3 regions of the Streptomyces sp. NPDC044571 genome follow, and region 3 is predicted to be linked to each of the others. Evidence: riboswitches for the same ligand, from Rfam matches in the RefSeq annotation. Region 3 holds a riboswitch; each other region holds the start of a gene.
What was found. A riboswitch is a leader RNA that binds a small molecule or an ion and turns the genes downstream of it on or off. The one in region 3 is predicted to bind thiamine pyrophosphate.

Region 1 (5,439 bases), on a different contig from region 3:
ACGGAGACGACGGCGGTGGCCCGCGGCAGCGTGGTCTACGTTCCGGCGGGAGTCCCCCACAAGTTCCACCACATCACCGAGGACCTCAAGGTGCTCGTGGTGTTCTCGCCGCCGGAGGCGTAACGGCCCCTGTGGACGGAGGGCCGGGACCCCCGCCCCCTAGGGGGCGGATCAGGGGACTGCGGGGGCTCGCGGGCCCCCGGCCCCGTCCGCGGACTCCTAGCATCGAGAGCAGGAAGTCACGGACGAGGAAGAGGAAGAGGTCGAGGACATGGACGGCATCCGCGAGACACTGGCAGGCATGCCCTGGTGGGTGAAGTGGGTCGCCATCCCGCTTCTGGTGGTCTTGGTGTTCGGCGGCGTCATCACCAGCATCCTCAGCGCGCTGATCGGCTTCGTCTTCGACGTGCTGCTGTTCGTCGCTCTCGTGGGCGCCCTGGTCTTCTTGGTGAAGAAGTTCAGTGGGAACGGGACGAAGTCCTCGTCCAACGAGTGGTAGGTCCCTGCCCGGTGACCGCGGACTAACCCAGGTGGGCGAACATGAGGTGCGAAACCCCTCACACCGCTGGAATCGGCGGATAGAGTGGCAATCTGTGCCGATCCCTGGGCACCGAACGCCGGTAGATCCGCTCTGCCCTGCGGTGATGTCTAGCACCAGCCGAGCACGACCCCCAGGAACACGGACCGTGCGGGGGCGGCCCCCGCACGGCGGGTCACTCCGAGGCCCGCTGCCACGCCTGGGGGTGAGCTTTGTCTTCGCTTCACAACGCCGGTGTGCCGACGCTGATCGGGTCGGTGCAGAGGGCGCTGAGGCTGCTCGAAGCGGTGGGTTCCCACAGTGAGGGAGCCCCGGCGAAACAACTGGCCCGCGAGGCCGGGCTCCCCCTTCCCACCGCGTACCACCTGCTGCGCACTCTCACTCACGAGGGCTATCTGCGCCGTGAGGGCGGGGTGTTCGTCCTTGGCGACGCCGCCGGGCGGCTGGCACGTGCCGGACTGCAGCAGAAACGTCGCAGCATGATCCTCGAATCACTGGCCCACTTCCGCGACGCGGTCGGCGCCCCCGTCTACTTCGCGGTGTTCCGCGAGGGTGAGATCGAGGTCGTCGGTGTCTCCGACACCCCAGCCACCCCGGCCTGCGAGGAGTGGGCCGATTTCCGCGAGACCGGCCATGCGCACGCCATCGGACAGTGCCTGCTGGCGCAGCTCGACGAGGAGACGCGGAAGGACTACTACGACCGCCACCCCGTCGGTCCCCTCACCGCATACACGGTCCGGGACCAGCGTGCGCTGGAACGCCGGATTGCGTCCCTCGGCCGGATGCAGCCGGTTACGGAGCGTCAGGAGTATGTGCTCGGCACGGTATGCGCGGCGATCCCCATCACGGCCGGCGATACGGCCGCAACGATGGCCATTTCCCTTCCCTTGCATCAAGAAGACCGATTGCGCTCTGCGGTTGATCGACTGCGGAGTGAAGTAGGCGCGCTGTTGAGCACCCTCTCGTTCTCTATCAGTATCTGAAATCTCACTCCTTGTGATCCGCCAGCGCTTACACCACCCTTGTCAAGAGGTCCCTGGGGATCATTCCTGGCCACTTCCACTACAGCGGGGTAGGCAATGCGCGAGTCGGTACAGGCAGAGGTCATGATGAGCTTCCTCGTTTCCGAGGAGCTCTCGTTCCGGATCCCAGTGGAGCTCGGGTACGACGCCCGTGATCCCTATGCCGTACGCCTGACCTTCCACCTCCCCGGAGACGCCCCCGTGACCTGGGCGTTCGGCAGAGAGCTGCTCCTCGACGGCATCAACAAGCCCTGTGGCGACGGAGATGTGCACATCGCCCCCATCGACCCCGACGAGCTGTCAGACGTCCACATCCGTCTCCATGTCGGGCCCGACCGCGCCCTGTTCCGCGCCGGTGCGGCGCCGCTCGTCGCCTTCCTCGACCGCACCGACCGGTTGGTTCCCCTCGGCCAGGAGCGCAGCCTCGGCGACTTCGAGGGTGACCTCGACCAAGCGCTCGGCAAGATCCTCGCCGAGGCCCAGCAGAACGAGCGGAACGCCGGCTGACCTTTCGCGGCAGCGGTGTTCAGCGCTTGCGGCGCCGGCCCCGGCCCGTGCGGACCGGCCCCGAGGCCGCCGCACCGGCCGGGGGCCCCGGCCGGTCGGCGGACACGACCAGTGCCGCCAGCGCCGTGGTGACCGGAACCGAGGCCACCAGGCCGATGGACCCCACGAGGGTACGGACGATCTCCTCCGCGACGAGCTCGCTGTTGGCCACCGAGCCCATGCTGCTGTTCGCGATCGAGAACAGCAGCAGCAGGGGCAGCGCGGCGCCTGCATAGGCGAGGACCAGGGTGTTGACCACCGAGGCGATGTGGTCGCGACCGATCCGGATGGCCGCCCGGTACAAGGCACGTGACCCCATGGACGGGTCTGCCTGGTGCAGTTCCCAGACGGCCGAGGTCTGGGTGACCGTCACATCGTCGAGCACGCCCAGGGATCCGATGATGATGCCTGCGAGCAGCAGGCCGCTCATGTCGATGGCGGGGTAGAGCCCGTGGATCAGTCCGGTGTTGTCGTCCGTGTTCCCGCTCAGGAACGCCCAGTCGATGAAGAGTGAGCCCAGCAGCCCGATCAACAGCAGTGAAACCAGCGTGCCGAGCACGGCGACCGAGGTCCGGGCGGTCAGTCCGTGACACATGTAGAGCGCGATGAGCATGATCGCGCTGGCGCCGATGACCGCGACCACCAGCGGGTTGGAGCCCTGCAGGATTGCCGGAAGGATGAAGAGCGTCAGCACTCCGAAGCTGACCACCAGTGCGATCAGTGCGAACACACCGCGCATCCGGCCGACGACGACCACCGCCACGGCGAAGAGCCCGGCCAGCAGGGCCAGCGGGAGCTTGCGGTTCACGTCGATCACGGAGTACTGGAGATCCCGCGGCGCGTCCGGGGCGTAGGCCACGACCACCTCCTGGCCGTCCGCCAACTGCCGTGGCGCGCCCGGCTGGACGATCTCGATGAACGTGCGGCCCTTTTCCGGACCGGTGCCGACCTCGACGGTGGCTTTCTTGCACTGCCCGGTCTGCGCGGCCTGCGCCTCCCGGCCCTCCGGGGTGGAGGTGTTGCCGGTCGGAGGCACCTGCGAGACGTTCACCGATTTGCAGTCGACCTGTTCGAGGGCGACGACCTTGCCCTGCTGGGTCTGGCGGTCGAAGCCCACTCCGGAACGCTCGTGGGCGGGGGCGCCGCCCGGCCAGAGCACCGCCATGCCGATGAAGACCGCGGCCGCGAAGGGGATCAGTACGGCTGCGATGACCCGGCGCAAATGGCGGGAGACGGGAGCCGCCGGTCCGTGGCCGTGGCTGTGCCCATGGCTGTGCCCGGAACCGGGGGAAGGCCCGTGCGCATGCCCCGGACCCGCGTGCGCGTGGTCCGGGTGGCCGGAGGGCTCTGGCAGATCGGCGGGGGGCTGCGGCGAGGACGTCACCGGCCGATCATCGCAAGAGTTGAGGGGGCCCACTGTTCAGCACGCCACAGATGACGCTAGCGTGGGGGCACCTTTGCACAACGCGGGAGCTCGGAGCACCGGGCTGAGAGGACGCTGATCACCGTACGCGCGCAGTACAGGCGTACGGGAAGAGGCTGCGTCGACCGCCGAACCTGTTACCGGGTAATGCCGGCGTAGGGAGATCAGGTCTCATGACCATTCAGGACGCACGCACGCCTGCCGTCAGTCAGGACGCCGACGGCCAAATCGAGCGCCAGCCGGGCTGGCACAAGGGGTACGTGGCGGGCTCCCGCCCCGACATCCGGGTGCCGGTCCGCCAGGTCCACCTCACCAACGGCAAGGACGTCACGCTCTACGACACGTCCGGGCCGTACACCGATCCCCAGATCGAGACCGATGTACGCCGCGGCCTGCCGCCGCTGCGGGAGAACTGGATCATCGGCCGCGGTGACACCGAGGAGTACGCGGGCCGCCCCGTCCGCCCCGAGGACGACGGCATCAAGCACACCTCGCCGCGCGGTGGCCTCAAGAACCTCGACGCGGTCTTCCCGGGCCGCCCCCGCCAGCCCCGCCGGGGTCGCGACGGCGCCGCCGTCACGCAGCTCGCCTACGCCCGCCGCGGCGAGATCACCCCGGAGATGGAGTACGTCGCCATCCGGGAGAACGTCTCCCCCGAGGTGGTCCGCGAGGAGATCGCCGCAGGGCGCGCCGTGCTTCCTGCGAACGTGAACCACCCGGAGATCGAGCCGATGATCATCGGCAAGCGCTTCCTGGTGAAGGTCAACGCCAACATCGGCAACTCCGCGGTCACCTCCTCCATCGAGGAGGAGGTGGAGAAGATGACCTGGGCGACCCGTTGGGGTGCGGACACGGTCATGGACCTCTCCACCGGACGCAACATCCACACCACCCGCGAGTGGGTGCTGCGCAACTCCCCGGTCCCGATCGGAACCGTGCCGCTGTATCAGGCGCTGGAGAAGGTCGACGGCAAGGCCGAGGACCTGACCTGGGAGATCTACAAGGACACGGTCATCGAGCAGGCCGAGCAGGGCGTCGACTACATGACGGTCCACGCAGGTGTGCTGCTGCCGTACGTGCCGCTGACGGCGCGCCGCAAGACCGGCATCGTTTCGCGCGGCGGTTCGATCATGGCGGCGTGGTGCCTCGCGCACCACAAGGAGAACTTCCTCTACACCAACTTCGAGGAGCTCTGCGAGATCCTCGCGATGTACGACGTCACGTACTCCCTCGGTGACGGCCTGCGGCCCGGGTCCATCGCGGACGCCAACGACGCGGCGCAGTTCGCCGAGCTGAAGACGCTGGGCGAGCTGAACACGATCGCCAAGCGGCACAACGTGCAGACCATGATCGAGGGTCCGGGCCACGTCCCGATGCACAAGATCAAGGAGAACATCGACCTCCAGCAGGAGATCTGCGAGGAGGCGCCGTTCTACACGCTCGGTCCGCTGACCACGGACGTCGCCCCCGCGTACGACCACATCACCTCGGGCATCGGCGCCGCGATGATCGCCTGGTGGGGCACCGCGATGCTCTGCTACGTGACGCCGAAGGAGCACCTGGGTCTGCCCAACCGCGACGACGTGAAGACCGGCGTTATCACCTACAAGATCGCGGCGCACGCAGCGGACCTGGCCAAGGGACACCCGGGCGCCCAGGAATGGGACGACGCCCTGTCGGACGCGCGGTTCGAGTTCCGCTGGGAGGACCAGTTCAACCTGGCCCTCGACCCGGACACGGCGCGCGAGTTCCACGACGAGACCCTCCCGGCCGAGCCGGCCAAGACCGCGCACTTCTGCTCCATGTGCGGTCCGAAGTTCTGCTCGATGAAGATCTCTCAGGACATCCGCCGTGAGCACGGCGGGGACCTGAAGGCCGAGGAGATCGAGGCGGGCATGGCGGAGAAATCC
Region 2 (5,989 bases), on a different contig from region 3:
GCCCGCGCCAGGGCGACCCGCTGCTGCTCACCGCCCGACAGCGAGGACACCGACCGGCGCTGGGCTCCGGGCAGGCCGACCAGCTCCAGCAGCTCGGCGACCCGGTCCCCGTACGCGGCGGCGCGTGCCGAGCCCCGCATCCGCAGGCCGAACGCCACGTTCCCGGCGACGTCGCGGTGGGGGAACAACTGGTGGTCCTGGAACATGAGCCCCACCCCGCGCCGGTGCACCGGCACCCGCTCCTGGTCCGCTCCGCCGAGCAGGACCCGACCGGCCGATACCGGCTGGAGCCCGGCGACGACCCGCAGCAGCGTGGACTTGCCGCTGCCGCTCGGCCCCAGCACGCACACGGTCTCGTGCTCGGCGACCCGGAGGTCCACGGAGTCGACGACGGCGCGCTCGCCGAAGCGGACCGTGACCCCGGCCAGTTCGAGCAACGTCATCAGAACTCCCCTGCGGTCGAGGTCTTGTCGGGTCGCAGCCGCTCCAGCACCAGCAGCGACACCGCACACACCAGCATCAGAATCGTGCTCAGGGCCATCGCCTGCCCGTAGTTCAGCTCACCGGCGCGCCCCAGCAGCCGTGCCACGGCCACCGGCAGGGTCGGACGGTCCGGCCGGGCGATGAACACGGTCGCCCCGAACTCCCCCAGCGAGACCGCGAAGGCGAACCCGGCCGCGATCAGCAGCGCCCGCCGCACCAGCGGCAGGTCCACCTCCCGCCAGGCCCGCAGCGGAGACGCCCCGAGCACGGCGGCGGCCTCGCGCAGCCGCACGTCCACGGCTCGCAGCACGGGCAGCATGGTCCGTACGACGAACGGCACCCCCACCAGCGCCTGCGCGAGCGGCACCAGGATCCACGAGGTCCGCAGATCGAGCGGCGGCTCGTCCAAGGTGATCAGGAACCCGAAGCCCACCGTCACCGCGGACACCCCGAGGGGCAGCATCAGCAGCGCGTCGAACCCGCGCACGAACCGGCCTCCGCGCCGGGTGAGCGCCGCCGCCGCGAGCCCCCCGATCAGCACGGCGATGGCGGTGGCGGCCAGCGCGTACTGGAGGGAGTTCCCGATCGCCTCCAACGGCGGGACGAGGAAGGTGCCGCCGCTCGCGTCCTGCAGCGCCCGGTAGAAGCCCGTCCCGTACCCGCCGGGCGCGTCGAAGGACCGCTCGACCAGCACGCCCAGCGGCAGCACGATCAGCAGCGCCACCGTCGCCAGCACCGCGCCCAGCAGCGCCCGCTGCGCCAGGCCGCGGGGGCGGTGCGCGGTCCGCGCCGGGTCCACCATCCGCAGGGCCGTCTCCCGTCTGCGCACGGTCCAGGCGTGCACGGCGAGGACGGCCCCGACCGCAGCGAACTGCACCATCGTCAGGACGGCGGCCGTGGGCAGGTCCAGCAGCTGCGCCGTCTGCCGGTAGACCTCCACCTCCAGCGTGGAGTACGAGGGGCCGCCCAGGATCTGCACGACGCCGAAGGAGGTGAAGGTGAACAGGAAGACCATGAGCGCGGCGGCGGCCACGGCGGGCCCCAGCGCGGGCAGCGTCACCTGCCGCCAGGCCGTGAACCGGCCGGCGCCCAGCACCCGGGCGGCCTCCTCCTGGCGCGGGTCGAGCTGCGCCCACAGCCCGCCCACCGTCCGGACGACGACGGCGTAGTTGAAGAAGACGTGGGCGAGCAGGATCGCCCAGACCGTGGTGTCCAGCCGGACGCCCCACAGTTCGTCCAGCAGCCCGCCCCGCCCGACCAGCGCCAGGAAGGCCGTGCCGACGACCACGGTCGGCAGCACGAACGGGACGGTGACCAGCGCCCGCAGCAGCTGTTTGCCGGGGAACTCGAAGCGTGCGAAGACGTACGCGCCGGGGAGCGCGACCAGCAGCGTGAGGGCCGTGGACGCGAGCGCCTGCCAGGTGGTGAACCAGAGCACGTCGGCGATGTCGGGCCGGGCCAGCACCTCGCCGATCCGGCCGAGCTGCCAGCCCTCGTCGGTCTTGACCCCGCGGCCGACGATCGCGACCACGGGATAGGCGAAGAACAGGCCGAAGAAGACGAGGGGCACGGCCATCAGGGCGAGTCTGACGGCCGTACCGCGTACGCCCTCCTGTGCAGGAGCGCTCTCGCGTCCTACTTCACGACCAGCGAGGACCATGTCCTGACCCACTGCTCACGGTTCTTGGCGATGGTGTCCGGAGCGACGTTCTCCGGCTTCTCGACCACCACGCCGTGCTTCGTGAACAGCTCCGGCAGCTTCGCGTCCTTGACCACCGGGTTCACGAACATCTGGAGCGGCATGTCCTCCTGGAACTTCTTGCCGACGAGGAAGTCGATGAGCGCCTTGCCGCCCTCCTCGTTCTTCGCTCCCTTCAGCAGGCCGGCGAACTCGACCTGGCGGAAGCAGGTGCCGGTCGCCACGCCCGTCGGGGCCTCGGCCGGCTGCGGGTCGGAGTAGAGGACCTCGACCGGCGGGCTGGAGGCGTAGGAGACGACCAGCGGGCGGTCGCCCTTGGCCTTCTTGCCGCCCGCGGAGCCCGAGAAGCGCTCGTTGTAGGCCTGCTCCCAGCCGTCGACGACCTCGACGCCGTTGGCCTTGAGCTTGCTCCAGTAGTCCTTCCAGCCGTCTTCGCCGTACTTGCCGACGGAGGCGAGCAGGAAGCCGAGCCCGGGCGAGGAGGTCGCCGCGTTCTCGGTGACCAGCAGGTTCTTGTACTCCGGCTTGACCAGGTCGTCCAGCGTCTGCGGCGGGGCGATCTTCTTGTCGGCGAAGTACGCCTTGTCGTAGTTGACGCAGATGTCGCCGGAGTCCACCGGGGTGACCCGGTGCTCCTTGTCGAGCATGTACTCCGGCTTGACCTCGCCCAGGCCCTTGGCCTCGTACGGGGTGAAGATGCCGTTGTCGAGCGCCCGCGAGAGCAGCGTGTTGTCGACGCCGAAGAAGACGTCGCCGCGCGGGGAGCCCTTGGTCAGGATCTCCTGGTTGAGCGCGGCGCCCGCGTCCCCCGACTTCAGGACCTTCACGGTGTAGCCGCTCTGCTGCTCGAACTCCTTGAGGACCGCTTCGGTCACGTTGAAGGAGTCGTGCGAGACGAGGGTGACGGTCTTGGACTTCGGCGCGCTGCTCGTGCCGCCGGCCGCCGGCTTGTCCTTCGCGTCGCTGCCGCAGGCGCTGAGCGCCGTGACGCCGAGCGCGGCCGCGAGCACGGTGCCCGCGATCTTCCTGGTGGTGCTCACTGGTGTATTCCTCCTGGGATGACCAGGAGAAGACGCGGCCCTGCCCGGCGCTCTGTCGAGCGCACGCCGGGCAGGGCGCAACAGCTTGAGTGATGACCGAACTTCCTACCCCGAATGACCGGGGCGAGGTTCAGAGGGTCTGCGGATGACGGTTACCGCACTCTCAGCGCTGTGGCGCTCCCCTGTCGGAATATGCAATTGGTTCGGCCACAGGGTACCCCGTGGCCGATTCCGGCCGACCGGAGCCGGAACCCAGGGCTCCGGTCAGCGCTCCGGTCCGGTCAGCGCTCCGAGGCCGCGAGCTGGCCGCAGGCGCCGTCGATCTCCTGACCGCGGGTGTCACGTACGGTCACCGGCACGCCGTGGCGGGCGATGGCCTCCACGAAGGCCTTCTCGTCCTCGGGACGCGAGGCCGTCCACTTCGAGCCGGGCGTCGGGTTCAGCGGGATCAGGTTGACGTGGACGCGCTTGCCCTTGAGCAGCCGGCCGAGCAGGTCTCCCCGCCAGGCCTGGTCGTTGATGTCGCGGATGAGGGCGTACTCGATCGAGATCCGGCGGCCCGACTTCTCGGCGTACTCCCAGGCGGCGTCGAGGACCTCGCGGACCTTCCAGCGGGTGTTCACGGGGACGAGGGTGTCGCGGAGCTCGTCGTCCGGGGCGTGCAGCGAGACCGCGAGGCGGCACTTGAAGCCCTCGTCGGCGAACCGCAGCATCGCCGGGACCAGGCCCACGGTGGAGACGGTGATGCCGCGCTGCGACAGGCCCAGGCCGTCGGGCTCGGGGTCGGTCAGGCGGCGGATGGCGCCGACGACCCGCTTGTAGTTGGCCAGCGGCTCGCCCATGCCCATGAAGACGATGTTCGACAGCCGGGCCGGGCCACCGGGGACCTCCCCGTCGCGCAGCGCGCGCATGCCGTCGACGATCTGGTGGACGATCTCCGCGGTGGAGAGGTTGCGGTCCAGGCCGGCCTGGCCGGTGGCGCAGAACGGGCAGTTCATACCGCAGCCGGCCTGCGAGGAGATGCACATGGTGACCCGGTCGGGGTAGCGCATCAGCACCGACTCGACGAGCGTGCCGTCGTGCAGCTTCCACAGGGTCTTGCGGGTGGTGTCGTCGTCGCACGAGATGTGCCGCACCACGTTCATCAGCTCGGGCAGCAGCTCCTGCTGGAGCTTCTCGCGGGAACCAGCGGGGATGTCCGTCCACTGCGCCGGGTCGTGCGCGTAGCGGGCGAAGTAGTGCTGCGAGAGCTGCTTGGCCCGGAACGGCTTCTCACCGATCGCGGCGACCGCCTCGCGCCGCTCCTCGGGGGTGAGGTCGGCGAGATGCCGGGGCGGCTTCTTGGCTCCACGGGGGGCGACGAAGGTGAGCTCTCCCGGGACGGGGCGGGCCATGGCAGGTACTCCTCGTAAGACGAAAGGCGCGCCGCAGAAGCAGCGCGCCTTTCAAGGGTAACCGCCCCGCCGGGGTTCAGCCGGTGCCGACGAAGGCCGCCAGCAGCAGCCACACCACCGGGGCGGTCGGCAGCAGGGAGTCGAGCCGGTCCATGATGCCTCCGTGACCCGGCAGCAGGGTGCCCATGTCCTTGATGCCCAGGTCCCGCTTGATCATCGACTCGCCGAGGTCGCCGAGCGTGGCGCTCACCGCGACGGCGAGCCCCAGCAGCAGGCCCTGCCACCAGGCGCCGCCGTCGATCAGGAACTCCATGCACAGGGCGCCGGCCGCCATCGCGAAGGTCACAGCGCCGAACAGACCCTCGCGGGTCTTCCCGGGGCTGATGCGCGGCGCGAGCTTGGTCTTGCCGAAGCGCCAGCCCACCGCGTAGGCCCCGGTGTCGCTGACCACGGTCAGCAGCAGGAAGGTGATCACCCGCTGCGGGCCGTCGTCCGCGGTGAGGAGCATCGCGACGAAGGTGGCCAGGAACGGCACGTAGAACGCCGCGAAGACGCCCGCCGTGACGTCCTTGAGGTAGTCCTCCGGCGGCTCCGTCATCCGCCAGACCAGGACCGCCAGCGCGGTCAGGGCCATGGCCACCCAGGCGCCCTCGGCCCCGCGGACGTATCCGGCGATGACCATGGCGGCGCCGCCGATCGCCAGCGGGACGAGCGGCGCCTTGATGCCCTTCCTCTCCTGGAGCCGGGAGGTGAGCTCCCACAGGCCCACGACGACCGCCACGACGATGACGCCGACGAAGACGGCCTTGACGACGAACAGCGAAGCGGCGATCACCGCGCCGAGGCCGACGCCGACCCCTATGGCGGCACGCAGATCCCGCCCCGCCCGCTTCTTCGGCGGCGGGGAGTCACTGTGCGGTGCCTGCGAAGGCGGAGGCGGGGGGCTGGGCATGGGCTCCTGCGGCGGCATCTCGGCGCGGAACGGGGGGCCGCCGTCGGCGGCGGCCCCCCGGTCGCGTGCTTCCCGGTCGTCGAAGTCACGGCCGGCGGCATCGGGAACGATGGGCATGGGCCGAGTGTGGGGGCCCACCAGCGCATCGTATGCGGGACCCGCCGGAACCGGCTCCGTGGCCCAGGGAGAGTCGTTCATCAGACTTCGAGGAGCTCGGCTTCCTTGTGCTTGAGCAGCTCGTCCACCTGCGCGACGTACTTCGCGGTGGTGTCGTCGAGCTCCTTCTCCGCGCGGCGCACCTCGTCCTCGCCGGACTCCTTGTCCTTGACGAGCTTGTCGAGGGCGTCCTTCGCCTTGCGGCGGATGGAGCGGATCGAGACCTTGGAGTCCTCGGCCTTGGTCCGCGCGACCTTGATGTACT
Region 3 (5,989 bases):
CGGGCTGACCGCCGCGGCGCAGCGCCCAACCGGCCACGAAGCCCTTGCGGAAGGAGAGCGTGACCAGGGTCTGGCCCACGGCGAAGGCGGCCGCGCCGACCGCGATGACCAGCACCGAGGGCAGCAGCACCCCGGCGACCACGCCGAGGAACCCGGCGAAGGCGAGCAGGCGCCAGCGCAGCCGGGCCTTGTACTGCATCAGGACCTCGGCAAGCAGCCACAGCGCGACGAAACCGAACGCGATGTAGAGGACCGTCATTCCCATGCGTGGCACCTCTCGGTACGGCCGCCCCGGGTACGGCCGATCAGGCCCGCTGGTGCAGGCCCAGGTTCTCGTAGATTTCGAGAGTCGCCGTGGAGTTGTTCAGCGTGATGAAGTGCAGCCCTGGGACACCCTCGGACAGCAGCCGCGCGCAGAACTCCGTGGCGAACTCGATCCCCATGGAGCGTACAGCGGCCGGATCGTCCTTGACGGCGAGCATGCGCTCTTTCACGGCCTCGGGGAAGACCGCGTTGCTGAGTTGGGGCAGCCGGTCGAGCTGCCTGATGTTCACAACAGGCATGACCTCGGGGATGATCGGGGTCTCACAGCCCGCCTTTTCGACGCTGTCGCGCAGCCGCAGATAGTTCTCCGGATCGAAGAACATCTGGGTGATCGCATAGTCCGCACCTGCACGGCATTTGTCCACGAAGTGCCGGATGTCCGTGTCCCAGTCCTCCGAGCGCGGGTGCATGTCGGGGAAGGCCGCGACGCCGACGCAGAAGTCGCCGGACTCCTTGACCAGCCGGACCAGGTCGGCGGCGAAGTGGACGCCCTCGGGGTGCGCCACCCACGGGCCCATGGGGTCGCCCGGCGGGTCTCCGCGCAGGGCCAGCATGTTGCGGATGCCCGCGTCCGCGAACTGGCCGATGACGTGGCGCAGCTCGGCGACCGAGTGGTCGACGGCGGTCAGGTGGGCGACCGGGGTCAGGGTGGTGTCCGCGGCGATCTGCTCGGTGGCCTTGACGGTGCCGCCGCGGGTGGAGCCGCCGGCCCCGTAGGTGACCGAGACGAAGCTCGGCGCGACCGCCTCGATGCGGCGCAGGGCGTTCCAGAGGTTGCGCTCGCCCTTCTCGGTCTTGGGAGCCCAGAACTCGAAGGAGTACGAGGGATCCCCGGACGCCAGAAGGTCACGGACCGTGCGTGCACGATCCGTCCAGGTGGAAGCGGTACCAAGGGCCATACGGGCAGGTTAGACGGGGGGTCGCGGACGCCGAAGCGGCGTCCGCCTTTTGGACAGCCTTTTGGACACCCTCCGCCCGGGGGCTACTGGGAAGCGCGCGCCCGGATCCGCTTGGCCAGCTCGGCCGCGGCCGCTCCCGGGTCGGAGGCCTCGGTCAGGGCGCGCACGACCACGACGCGGGTGGCTCCGGCGTCCAGGACCTCGTCCAGGTTGCCGGCGTCGATCCCGCCGATGGCGAACCAGGGCCGGTCCTGGGTGAGGGAGGCCGCGTACCGGACGAGATCCAGGCCGGGGGCGTGGCGGCCGGGCTTGGTGGGGGTGGGCCAGCAGGGGCCGGCGCAGAAGTAGTCCACGCCGGGTTCCGCGACGGCGGCGTCGACCTCGGACTCGGCGTGGCAGGAGCGCCCGACGAGCACTCCTCCGCCGAGTATCGCGCGGGCGGCGGGCACCGGGATGTCGCCCTGGCCGAGGTGCAGCACGTCGGAGCCGATGGCATGGGCGACGTCGGCGCGGTCGTTCACCGCGAGGAGCTTGCCGTGCCGGCGGGCGGCCTCGGCGAAGACCTGGAGGTGTTCGAGCTCCTCGCCCGCCTCCATGCCCTTGTCGCGGAGCTGGACGATGTCCACTCCGCCGGCCAGGACGGCGTCGAGGAACTCGGGGAGGTCGCCCTGCCGCTTGCGGGCGTCCGTGCACAGGTAGAGCCGGGCGTCGGACAGCTGGGCGTTCGCGGACATGGGTACCCCCCGTGGTGGCGCGGTGCGCGGGCCGCTCGGCCCGCACACCGCGATGGATCGGCCGAGTCCGCTCAGGACCCGGGAATCGGGACTCCGGTCAGAGGGCGAGCGCCTGGGCCCGGCGCTTCACCTCCGTGCCGCGATTCTCCCTCAGGGCCTGCACGGGGGTGCCGGGCAGGGTCGGGTCGGCGGTGAACAGCCACTCCAGCATCTCCTCGTCGGAGAAGCCGTCGTCACGGAGGACGGTCAGCAGGCCGGCCAGGCCCTTGACGACCTTGTCGCCGTCGATGAAGGGGGCGGGTACCTGCAGCGCGCGGTTCTCGCCACGGCGCACGGCGATCAGCTGACCTTCCTTGACCAGCTGGCGGACCCGGGTCACTTCGATGTCGAGCATCTCCGCGATGTCGGGGAGGTACAGCCAGGCGGGGACAAGGGCATCGATCTTTGCGTCAATCTCGGTCACGGACACAAGCCTGCCACCTCGCACCGACACCCGGTACCCGAGCCCGCCCGTCCGGGTCTCCCCGATGCCCCTCCTAGGCGGCCGCCGACTTCAGGGGGGTCTCCGGGTCGCCGACCTTGGCGGGATCGAGGGGGGTGCCCGTCTCGATCAGCTTGCGGCCCTGCGCCAGGTCCCGGGGGCGGCCCACCGCCAGGAGCGCCACCAGCGCCCCGTCGCGGAGCCAGCACACCGACCACGTGGGCTCGGCCGGGTCCCCGCGCCACAGCAGGGTGTCCGCACCGGCGTGGTGTCCCGCGTACTGCACGAACCGGCCGAACTGCTCCGACCAGAAGTACGGGACCGGGTCGTACACCTGCACGGGCTCGCCCGCCAGGATGTTCGCCGCCACCACCCGCGGCCCCTGGAGCGCGTTGTCCCAGTGGTGCACCAGGAGCCGCGCCCCGTACCGCGCCGACGGGAAGGACGCGCAGTCCCCCACCGCGTACACGCCGGGCAGCGCGGTCCGCAGGTGCGCGTCGGCCACCACCGCGCCGTCGGGCCCGAGCTCCACGCCCGATCCCGCCAGCCAGCCCGTCGCCGGCCGGGCCCCGATGCCCACGACCACCGCGCCCGCAGCCAGCTCCCGGCCGTCCGCCAGCAGGACCCGGCCGGGCTCCACCGAGGCCACCTTGGTGCCGGTCAGCAGTTCGGCCCCCGCCTCCTCGTACCAGCGGGCCATCGGGGCGGCGACCTCCCCGGGCAGTGCCCCGGCCAGCACCCGGTCGGCCGCCTCGACCACCGTCACGGCGCAGCCCGCCTCCCGCGCGGCGGTGGCGAACTCCGCCCCGATCCAGCCCGCCCCGACCACGACCGCCGCCGGGGCGGTCGCCAGCACCGGGCGCAGCCGGGCCGCGTCGTCCAGGGTGCGCAGCAGGTGCACGCCGGGGACGCCCTCGGCGCCCGGCAGGGTCAGCGGTTCGGCACCGGTGGCCAGCACGAGGACCTCGTACGGGACCGGACCCGCCTCGGTGTCGAGTTCGCGGTCGGCGGCGCGCAGGGCGGTCACCTCCGTGCCGAGCCGGAGCTCGATCCCCAGCCCTTCGAAGTCCACGTCGAAGGCGGAGTCCTCGGCCTTGCCGAGCAGGACCGCCTTGGACAGCGGGGGCCGGTCGTAGGGCTGGTGGGGTTCGGCGCCCAGCAGGGTCAGGGGGCCGGTCCAGCCCTGCTCCCGCAGGGCGACCGCGGTCTGCACCCCGGCCATTCCGGCGCCGACGATGACGATGCCGCTCTCAGTCTTTTCCGTCTGCTCGCTCACGCCGCCCACCCTAGCCACCTGACAGCCCATCAGGAACGGAGGCCGGGGAAGCCGCCTTACCGGAGGGCGGCGCCAGGGTTAGTCTGGCCACCGTACCTATCGCGGGAGTCCGGGCGTACCGGGCTGAGAGGGAGGCTGGCCGGCCTCCGACCGTACGAACCTGATCCGGGTCATGCCGGCGAAGGGAGGGGCTGGACGCCCATGCACTCATCTCGAAAGGGATCCGACGTCCTCGTCATCGGGGGCGGGATCATCGGCCTGGTCACCGCCTGGCGGGCCGCCCGGCGCGGACTGCGCACCGTGCTCGCCGATCCGGCCCCGGGCGGCGGGGCCGCCTGGGTCGCGGCGGGCATGCTGGCCGCCGTCACCGAGCTCCACTACGGCGAGGAGACCCTGCTGGGCCTCAACCTGGCCTCCGCCGCCCGCTATCCGGAGTTCGCCGCCGAGCTGGCCGAGGCGAGCGGCGGCATGGACATCGGCTACCGCGCCTGCGGCACCCTCGCCGTGGCCCTCGACGCCGACGACCGCCTCCACCTGCGCGAACTGCACGCGTTGCAGCGCCGCTGCGGACTGGAGTCCGAGTGGCTCACCGGCCGCGAGTGCCGGCGCCTGGAGCCGATGCTGGCCCCGGGCGTACGGGGCGGGCTGCGGGTCGACGGCGACCACCAGGTCGACCCGCGCCGGCTGGCGGCCGCGCTGCTGGCCGCCTGCGAGGGCGCGGGGGTGGAGATCCACCGGGCGGGCGCGCGGCGGCTGGTGGTGAGCGCCGACCGGGCCGCGGGGGCGGAGCTCGACGACGGCACGCTGCTGGGGGCGGACCAGGTGGTGCTGGCTGCCGGTTCGCTCAGCGGGAGGCTGGACGGCGTACCGGCGCAGGTGCTGCCTCCGGTGCGGCCGGTGAAGGGGCAGGTGCTGCGGCTCGCGGTGCCGGCGGCGTACGCGCCGTTCCTGTCCCGCACGGTGCGGGCGGTCGTACGCGGCAGCCACGTCTACCTGGTGCCGCGGGAGAACGGCGAGCTCGTCGTCGGCGCCACCAGCGAGGAACTCGGCTGGGACACCACGGTCACCGCCGGCGGGGTCTACGAACTCCTGCGGGACGCCCACGAATTGGTGCCCGGCATCACCGAACTGCCGCTGACCGAGACCCGGGCCGGGCTGCGCCCCGGCTCCCCCGACAACGCCCCGCTGCTCGGCCCGACCGACCTGCCGGGTCTGCACCTGGCCACCGGGCACTACCGCAACGGGGTGCTGCTGACCCCGCTGACCGGCGATGTGATGGCCCAGCTGCTGGCCACCGGCACGGTGGCGGAGCTCGCCCGGCCGTTCAGCCCCCGCCGCTTCAGTTCCGCACGCGAGGAGTCGTACGCATGACCATCTCCGTCAACGGCGAGCCGCGCGAGATCGCGGCCGGCACCACGCTCGACGCCGTGGTCGCCACCCTGACCGCGGCCCCGTCCGGTGTCGCGGCCGCCCTCAACGAGACCGTGGTCCCGCGCGGCCAGTGGCCCCTCACGCCGGTGGGCGAGGGCGACCGCGTCGAGGTTCTCACCGCGGTGCAGGGGGGCTGAGCCATGGCCGACGACGTCTTCGCACTGGGCGACCGGACCTTCTCCTCCCGCCTGATCATGGGTACGGGAGGGGCGCCGAGCCTGGAGATCCTGGAACGGGCCCTGATCGCCTCGGGGACCGAACTCACGACGGTGGCGATGCGGCGCCTGGACCCCACGGTCAAGGGATCCGTCCTCTCGCTGCTCTCCAAGCTGGGCATCGCGGTCCTGCCGAACACGGCGGGCTGCTTCACGGCGGGCGAGGCCGTGCTCACGGCGCGGCTCGCGCGGGAGGCGCTGGGCACGGACTGGATCAAGCTGGAGGTCATCGCGGACGAGCGGACGCTCCTGCCGGACGGGGAGGAGCTGCTGGCGGCGGCCGAGACCCTGGTCGACGAGGGCTTCACCGTGCTGCCGTACACGAACGACGACCCGGTGCTGGCGCGCAAGCTGGAGGACGCCGGCTGTGCGGCGATCATGCCGCTGGGCTCCCCGATCGGGTCGGGGATGGGGATCCGCAACCCCCACAACTTCGAGTTGATCGCGGAGCGGGCCGGGGTCCCGGTGATCCTGGACGCGGGGGCGGGCACGGCGTCGGACGCGGCGCTGGCGATGGAGCTGGGGTGCGCGGCGGTCATGCTGGCCTCGGCGGTCACCCGGGCGCAGGCGCCCGTCCTCATGGCCGCGGCCATGCGCGACGCGGTGTCGGCGGGCCGGCTGGCCCACCG

Region 1: another riboswitch for thiamine pyrophosphate. It lies ahead of thiC (phosphomethylpyrimidine synthase ThiC); the one in region 3 lies ahead of thiO (glycine oxidase ThiO).
Region 2: another riboswitch for thiamine pyrophosphate. It lies ahead of AB0B01_RS27590 (thiamine ABC transporter substrate-binding protein); the one in region 3 lies ahead of thiO (glycine oxidase ThiO).

The regions. Positions count from the first base shown of each region.
Region 1 is NZ_JBEZBN010000069.1:205-5,643, reverse strand. It holds gene AB0B01_RS27215 (cupin domain-containing protein) at 1-123, shown strand, start outside; gene AB0B01_RS27210 (DUF5326 family protein) at 272-499, shown strand; gene AB0B01_RS27205 (helix-turn-helix domain-containing protein) at 775-1,521, shown strand; gene AB0B01_RS27200 (SsgA family sporulation/cell division regulator) at 1,618-2,067, shown strand; gene AB0B01_RS27195 (YibE/F family protein) at 2,087-3,490, opposite strand; TPP riboswitch at 3,563-3,708, shown strand; gene thiC (phosphomethylpyrimidine synthase ThiC) at 3,703-5,439, shown strand, end outside.
Region 2 is NZ_JBEZBN010000072.1:4,033-10,021, reverse strand. It holds gene AB0B01_RS27600 (ABC transporter ATP-binding protein) at 1-443, opposite strand, end outside; gene AB0B01_RS27595 (iron ABC transporter permease) at 443-2,059, opposite strand; gene AB0B01_RS27590 (thiamine ABC transporter substrate-binding protein) at 2,119-3,222, opposite strand; TPP riboswitch at 3,307-3,416, opposite strand; gene rlmN (23S rRNA (adenine(2503)-C(2))-methyltransferase RlmN) at 3,504-4,616, opposite strand; gene AB0B01_RS27580 (phosphatidate cytidylyltransferase) at 4,693-5,766, opposite strand; gene frr (ribosome recycling factor) at 5,766-5,989, opposite strand, start outside.
Region 3 is NZ_JBEZBN010000043.1:2,954-8,942, forward strand. It holds gene AB0B01_RS22145 (hypothetical protein) at 1-265, opposite strand, end outside; gene metF (methylenetetrahydrofolate reductase [NAD(P)H]) at 306-1,223, opposite strand; gene thiE (thiamine phosphate synthase) at 1,307-1,957, opposite strand; gene AB0B01_RS22160 (Rv2175c family DNA-binding protein) at 2,055-2,420, opposite strand; gene AB0B01_RS22165 (FAD-dependent oxidoreductase) at 2,494-3,714, opposite strand; TPP riboswitch at 3,806-3,918, shown strand; gene thiO (glycine oxidase ThiO) at 3,916-5,085, shown strand; gene thiS (sulfur carrier protein ThiS) at 5,082-5,282, shown strand; gene AB0B01_RS22180 (thiazole synthase) at 5,286-5,989, shown strand, end outside.